Linked DNA regions of Hyalangium gracile. The main gene of each other region encodes a partner of the protein of the gene in region 2 in a complex. Links are inferred from orthologs where the notes say so. Each region holds a gene or a part of one and is shown on either strand. Other genes may lie near its edges.

The links.
Region 1: the proteins of tsaD (region 2) and tsaE are in contact, whole or in part, in a crystal structure (PDB 6N9A), measured with the Thermotoga maritima proteins. The link is inferred for Hyalangium gracile from one-to-one orthologs. Residues at the interface, in WP_004082750.1 of Thermotoga maritima: Cys10, Asp11, Arg49, His50, Leu82, Gly84, Gly135, Gly136, Glu154, Thr155, Leu156, Asp157, Asp158, Ser159, Glu162, Asp165, Lys166, Arg169, Leu170, Tyr175, Lys213, Thr214, Leu217, Tyr218, Gln221, Arg222, Asn324; in WP_004082108.1 of Thermotoga maritima: Leu37, Gly38, Lys46, Lys57, Val59, Lys60, Ser61, Thr63, Phe64, Thr65, Leu66, Met67, Val69, Pro71, Tyr82, Arg83, Leu84, Asp86, Asp88, Phe89, Asp93, Ile128, Asp130, Glu131, Arg134.

What each region holds. Positions count from the first base shown.
Region 1 is NZ_JAHXBG010000005.1:293,855-297,159, forward strand. Bases 307-3,305 are described here. They hold tsaE (tRNA (adenosine(37)-N6)-threonylcarbamoyltransferase complex ATPase subunit type 1 TsaE), read right to left. Parts: upstream 2,045-3,305; coding sequence 1,568-2,044; downstream 307-1,567. Other genes in these bases: KY572_RS11985 (class II glutamine amidotransferase), read left to right, coding at 322-1,146; KY572_RS11990 (DUF3969 family protein), read right to left, coding at 1,079-1,540; KY572_RS12000 (NAD(P)H-hydrate dehydratase), read right to left, coding at 2,041-3,305. Outside these bases: hutI (imidazolonepropionase), read left to right, coding at 1-225. UniProt on the Escherichia coli protein: Required for the formation of a threonylcarbamoyl group on adenosine at position 37 (t(6)A37) in tRNAs that read codons beginning with adenine.
Region 2 is NZ_JAHXBG010000012.1:132,092-135,255, reverse strand. The notes cover bases 77-2,934. They hold tsaD (tRNA (adenosine(37)-N6)-threonylcarbamoyltransferase complex transferase subunit TsaD), read right to left. Parts: upstream 2,076-2,934; coding sequence 1,077-2,075; downstream 77-1,076. Other genes in these bases: KY572_RS24645 (response regulator), read right to left, coding at 2,118-2,934; rsmA (16S rRNA (adenine(1518)-N(6)/adenine(1519)-N(6))-dimethyltransferase RsmA), read right to left, coding at 228-1,061. Also shown: KY572_RS24660 (hypothetical protein), read right to left, coding at 1-29; more of KY572_RS24645, read right to left, coding at 2,935-3,164.

The DNA.
Region 1 (3,305 bases), on a different replicon or contig from region 2:
GGGCTGACAGCGGCGGAGGTGTACTGGGCAACCACCCGAGGCGCCGCTCTGGCTCTGGGTCTACCCTCTCACGGGCGTCTGGCTTTGGGCGACGTTGCCGACATCGTTATTTTTTCGTGCACAAACTATCGGCACCTGCCCTACCACCTCGGAGTGAACCACTCGCGCACGGTGTTGAAAGGCGGGCGTGTTGTCATTCGTGACGGCGTGTCACACTGTGAATAACAGGAGGGGCCCCGACTTCTTGACAGTGAGCATGGCTCCGAGAGACACAGAATGTGCCGTCGGGGCCGGCTGTCATTATTCCGTCGACCGAACGCTATGTGCCGTCTCTTTGGATTCCGCTCTGCTGTTCCCGCTGCTGTCCATCCGGCGCTGGTGACCGAGAAGAACTCGCTCGTCATCCAGTCACGCGAGCACAAGGATGGATGGGGAATCGCGGCCTATGGAGTCGAGCAGCGCCCCACGGTGGCGCACGGCGTCGGTCCGGCGCACAGTGATCCCGACTTCCACCGCGTGAGCAGTCTGGTGTCGTCACATACGGTGGTGGCGCACGTGCGACAGGCCTCGGTGGGCGGAGTGGAGCTGCGCAACTCGCACCCGTTCCTGTTCGGCCCGTGGTCCTTCGTGCACAACGGGACGCTGCGCAACTTCGATCGCCACCGCAAGGCGGTCGAGTCGCTCGTCCGCTCGGATCTGGCCGCGAACATCCGCGGCACGACGGACTCCGAGCGCTGCTTTCACCTCTTCCTCACGCGGATGGCCACGCGCAGCTCGCTGGAGGGCGCGGTGCGGCTGGAGGATGTGGCGGCCTCGCTGGCCGAGACGATGGAGCTGGTGGCCAACATCACGGATGAGCCCGGCCAGGATCGCTCGGCGATGAACTTCCTCGTCACCAACGGCGAGGTGATGGTGGCCACGCGCCGCAACCGGACGCTGTTCGTGTCGGACGGGCGCCGCTCGACGTCGTGCACCGCGGCCCCGCTCCAGCACGGCACGCGGCTGGGTCAGCTCCTCATCGCGAGCGAGGTGCTGTGCGGCAACCAGACCGCGTGGAACGAGGTCTCCGAGGACGAGGTCATCGGCGTCGACGGCCGCCTCGTGCTGCACCGCTGGCGGCTCTCGGAGTTCGCCCTCTCCCGCTGACGGCGCCTCGCCTCGGTGAGGAGCGCAGCCACGAGCTCCCGAGCTGAGCCTCGGATGGAGCCAGCTCCCCGAGCACGTTGAGGGCGTTCTCACGGATGTCGCGGAACGCGCTCTTCAGGCCATGAGGCGCCAGCTGCTCCACGTCCTCGAGCTCCGAGCCCGCGTGCAGGGCCTCCACGAGCCTGCGATCCACGCCTCCATGCGCCTTCCCGGACGGGCTTGCGAAGCGGAGGAACACGGGGACGAAGAAGTGATCGCACGCATCGCTCGGGGTCATCTTCCCCGCCTCGACGGCCTCCGCGAGCCCCAAGGCGATGGTGGCCAGGAGCTTCTCCACCTCCTCCTTCCCTTGCGCCCTCAGCTCGAGCTTCACCGCTCTGGATGACCTCTTCATGGGCCTCTCCCAGGTCGCCTGTACGCCTCAAGCCAGCCACGCGGAGAGCAGCTCCGCGGGCCTTCGCCCGAATGCCTCGGCATGCAGCTCGCGCGCGTCCTCGGCCACGGGCCTGAGGGTGAGGCGCAGATACTCGCGTGGCGCTGCCTCGGGGACCTTGTCCAGCCACTCCACCAGCACGGCGCCGTCGCCACCGAGCAGATCGAGGAAGCCGGTGGCGTACAGCTCGTCATAGTCGGCGATGCGGTAGAGGTCCGCGTGGTACAGCGGGATGCGGCCCCGGTACGGGTAGACGATGGCGAAGGTGGGGCTGGCCACCTCCGAGCGCGGCACCTGGGCGCCCTCGGCCACGCCGCGCACCAGGTGCGTCTTGCCCGCGCCCAGATCGCCGATGAGTCCGACGAAGTCTCCCGGCTGGAGCAGCTGGCCCAGCCGCACGCCGAGCCGATGCGTCTCCTCGGGAGACTCCGAGCGCACGGTCCGAGTCAGCGTGGGAGTGCTCATCGATCCCACCGCACCCAGACATCGCAGAGCCCCTTGATGATGTCTCCCGCGATGAGCCCCACCTTCCCGCGTCGCTTCGCCGCGAGATCTCCGGCCAGGCCGTGGGTGTAGACGGCGGCCCAGATGGCCTGGGGGACTCGGAGCCCCTGCCCGAGGAACGCGCCACAGATGCCGGAGAGCACATCTCCCGAGCCTCCCGTGGCCATGCCCGGGTTGCCCGTGGGGTTGACGAAGATCTCCCCGTCCGGGCCCGCGATGAGCGTCCTTGCTCCCTTGAGCACCACCGTCACCTGGTGCTCCGTGGCGAGCTGCCGAGCCAGCTCCAACCGGTGGGCCTGGACCTCCTTCGTGGAGCGCCGGGTGAGCCGGGCCATCTCTCCCGGATGAGGGGTGAGCACGAGCGGTCCCTTCGCCTTGCGCAGGACGCTCAGGTCCTCCGCCACGGCGTTGAGCGCATCCGCATCGAGCACCGCGGGGATCTCCACCCGCGAGAGCAGCTCGCCGATGAGGCGCCCCGTCTCGGGCCCCCGAGGGATGCCGGGCCCCATGACGAGCGCGTCCTTCCCCTCGGCGGCGGCCACCAGCGGCTCCAAATCCGCGAGGCCCAGCGGCCCGGCGCCCTCCAGGGGAACACCCATGATCTCGGGAGCGTGGGCGAGCACGGCGTCCACGAGCTCCCCGCGCGTCGCCACGGAGACGAGCCCCGCGCCGGACCGCAGCGCCGCTCGAGCCACGAGCGCCGCGGCTCCTGACTTCCCGCGACTCCCCGCCACGACCACGACGTGGCCGTAGGTCCCCTTGTGGGTGTCCGCACGGCGAGCCGGGAGCGCCTCCCGAGCGTCGGCCTCCTCCACGAGCCGCAGCACCGGCCCCGTGAGCCCCTGGGCCGCCGCGGCGCTCAGGCCGATGTCCACGCGCACGAGCTCACCGCAGAGGGATGCGCCCGGCTCCAGGATCTGCCCTCGCTTGAGCAGGCCGAAGGACACCGTGACATCCGCCTCCACGCAGGGCGTGAAGGCCTCCCCCGTGTCGCTCTGCAACCCCGAGGGCACATCCGCGGCAACCACCTTCGCCCCGGCCTGGCGCCACTGGCCAATCCGTCCGATGGCCTCGGCGAAGGCTCCTTCGGGCGCACGGCTGAGCCCGGTGCCAAAGATGGCATCCACGACCACGTCCCCAGCGCCGACCTCCGGGAGAGCCTCCAGCGCCTGCGGAGAGACGCCATAGGCCTCGAGCGCCTGCAGGTTGCGCCGGGCCTCGG
Region 2 (3,164 bases):
GCTCGGCCCTGCTCGCTCAGACTCTTCATGGCTCCCTCCACAGGCACAGCTGTCTTTCTCGGAGGAGCACCCGGACCGTGCTCCTGGCCTGTGCTTGAGCAAGGCGTGCGCCAGCCACGGCGAACCGGTGAGTTCGCGTGGTTACGTCAGCCGCGTGTCTTAAGGGATGCGGGAAGTGCAGAGAGCACTGCGGATTCCGCAGTGCGGGTGCCGCAAGCGCTCTTTCCCTATGGCGAGCCCACCGGCCCCAGGGCCTGCTCCAGCGCGGCGAACTCCTGGGGCGCGAGCGTCTCTGCCCGACGCATCGGGTCGATACCCGCCGTCTCCAGCGCCTTCGCGTACTGCTCAGGCGTGGCCAGCGTCCGGTCCGACTTGAGCGAGTTCAGCAGCGTCTTGCGCCGCTGCGCGAACGCCGCCTTCACCAGGCGGATGAAGCGCTCCTCGCTCACCACCGGCGCCCGCGGCGCCTTCAGCCGCGTCAGCCGCACCACCGCCGAGTCCACCTTCGGCGGCGGGTGGAACAGGTGCGCCTCCAGCGTGAACAGGTGCTCGATGTCGAAGTACAGCCCCAGCAGCACCGTCAGCAGCCCGTAGTCCCGCGTCCCCGGCTCCGCCGCCAGCCGCTCCACCACTTCCTTCTGGAGCGTGAACACGGCCCGAGACACATGCGCCCGCTGCTCCAGCACCTGGAAGAGGATGGAGCTCGTCAGGTGGTACGGGAGGTTGCCCACCACCGCCACCTCCTCCGCCCCCGCCGCCTGCGCGAAGTCCACCGTGGCCGCGTTGCCCGACACCACGCGCACCCCCGGGATGGCCTCCTTCTCCAGCACCGCGAGCATGTCCCGGTCCTTCTCCACCGCCGTCACACGCGCCCCCGTCGCCGCCAGGAAGCGCGTCAGGTGCCCCAGCCCCGGCCCCAGCTCCACCACCGGCTCGTCCTTGCGCAGTTCCAGCGCCTCAGCGATCTCCTGGAGCGCTCCCTCGTCCCCGAGGAAGTTCTGTCCCCAGCTGTGCTTGGCGTGCAGCCCGTGGCGCTTGAGAATCTCTCGCGGCGATTCCACCCGTCACTTCCTCCTTCACATCCGCCAGGCCGGATCCGCCGCGAGCTTGAAGTCCCCTCGCAGCCCGCGACGCCAGGCCTCGTACCCAGCCACCGCGATCATGGCCCCGTTGTCCGTGCACAGCCGCACCGGCGGCAGGTAGAGCTTCAGGCCTCGCTCCTCGGCCCGCTCCAGGCACAGCGAGCGCAGCCGCGAGTTCGCCGCCACTCCTCCACACACCACCAGCCGCTGCAGCCCCAGCCGCCGCCCCGCGGCGATGAACTTCTTCGACAGCGCGTCCGCCACCGCCTCCTGGAACGAGGCGCACAGGTCCGCCAGCGCCTGCCCCTCCGGCACGCCGTGCTTGCGCACGTGGTTCAGCACCGACGTCTTCAACCCGGAGAAGGACACGTCGAACGTGTCCGGCTGCGGCAGCGCGCGCGGGAAGTGGATGGCCTGCGGATCGCCCTTCTGCGCCAGCTGATCGATAGGCAGCCCGCCCGGATACGGCAGGCCGAGGATCCGCGCCGTCTTGTCGTACGCCTCGCCGGCCGCGTCGTCGCGCGTGCTGCCCACCAGGCGGTAGCGCCCGTAGTCCTGCACCTCGTAGAGGCTCGTGTGCCCGCCCGAGACGACCAGCCCGAGGAACGGCGGCTCCGGCGCATCCTCCAGCAGCCGGATGGCGAGCAGGTGGCCCTCCAGGTGGTTGGCCCCCACGAAGGGCTTGCCGGTGGCCAGGCTCAGGGACTTGGCCACCTGCACGCCCACCAGCAGGGCGCCAATCAGCCCCGGCCCCGAGGTGACGGCGATGAGGTCCACGTCGTCCAGCGTCTTGCCCGCGCGCGTGAGCGCCTCGTGGAGCACCGGCATCACCTGGACGATGTGGTTGCGGCTGGCGAGCTCCGGAACCACGCCGCCCCAGCGACGGTGGATGTCCACCTGCGTCGAGACGACATCCGAGAGCACGCGCCGGCCGTCCTCCACGAGGGCGGCGGCGGTCTCATCACAGCTGGTTTCCAGTCCCAGTACGAGCAAGGCAGTGACCTTCCAGGCCCTCGAGGGCCTGAGCCCCCGCCCCTACTTGCCGCCCAGCTGCTTGAGCGCGAGGCGCACGTCGGCGGCGAACTTCCCGGAGGGCTCCATGGCAAGGTACTTCTTATAAGCCGCGACCGCCTGGTTATTCTGCTGGGTCACCTGGAGCGCCATGCCCAGGGCGAACCACGCCCGGGCGTTGGTGTCCTTGTCCTTGACCACGTCCTGCAGCAGCCGCGCCGCCTCGCGATAGGCGGAGTCGCTCGTGCTGCCCATCACCAGGGAGAAGCCCAGCCCCTCCTTGGCCTCGCTCGAGCCCGGCCTGGCCCGCAGGGCCTTGCGGAACTTCGACGCGGCGAGCTTGTAGTTGTCCGAGGCGATGGCCGAGCGCGCCTGCCGGATGGAGCTCGCATACTCGGCCTCCAGATCGACGGGCTTCGAGGTGTCCGCGGGCGGCTCGGGCGGCTCCTCCGGCTCCGTGGGCTTCGCCGTCTCGGCCACCGTGGGCTTGGGCGTCTCCGTGGGCTGAGCCGTCTCCGGCGGCTTGGGCGTCTCCGGCGTCTTCGCCGCGTCTTCCGGCCGCGCGGCCACCGTGCCCGCCTCCGTCGGGGCGGACGCAGGCTCCTTCACCACCGCCTCGGGAGGCTTCGTCTCCGGCGTCTCGGGAGCCTTCGTCTCCGGCGCCTCGGGGGGCTTCGTCTCCGGCGCGTCGGGGCGCTTCGTCTGAGGATCGGTCTGCTCCGGCGGCTTCGTCGTCGGCCCGGAGGTGCCCGAGTCGCGAGTGCCCATCACCACGGCGGCCACGGCGACGATCGCCGCGACGCCGATGCCGATGAAGAGGCCCGTCCGCTTGGGCTTCACCGCGCTGGCGAGCGCCGCATCATCGGCCTCCGTGTCCTTCTTGGACGCGGGCGCCGACACCGGCTTCGCAGGCGTGGGAGCCGGCGCCGGCGGCGTCTTGAAGTCCAGCGTGGGCAGCGGCGGGTCCTCGCGCTTCGGCGCCGGCTTGGGCGCGGCGGCCGCCGGCACGGGCGTGAGCGTCGGAGGAGACGTCGGCGGAGTCTTCGGCTCGGGCTCCGGAGCGGCCGGAGC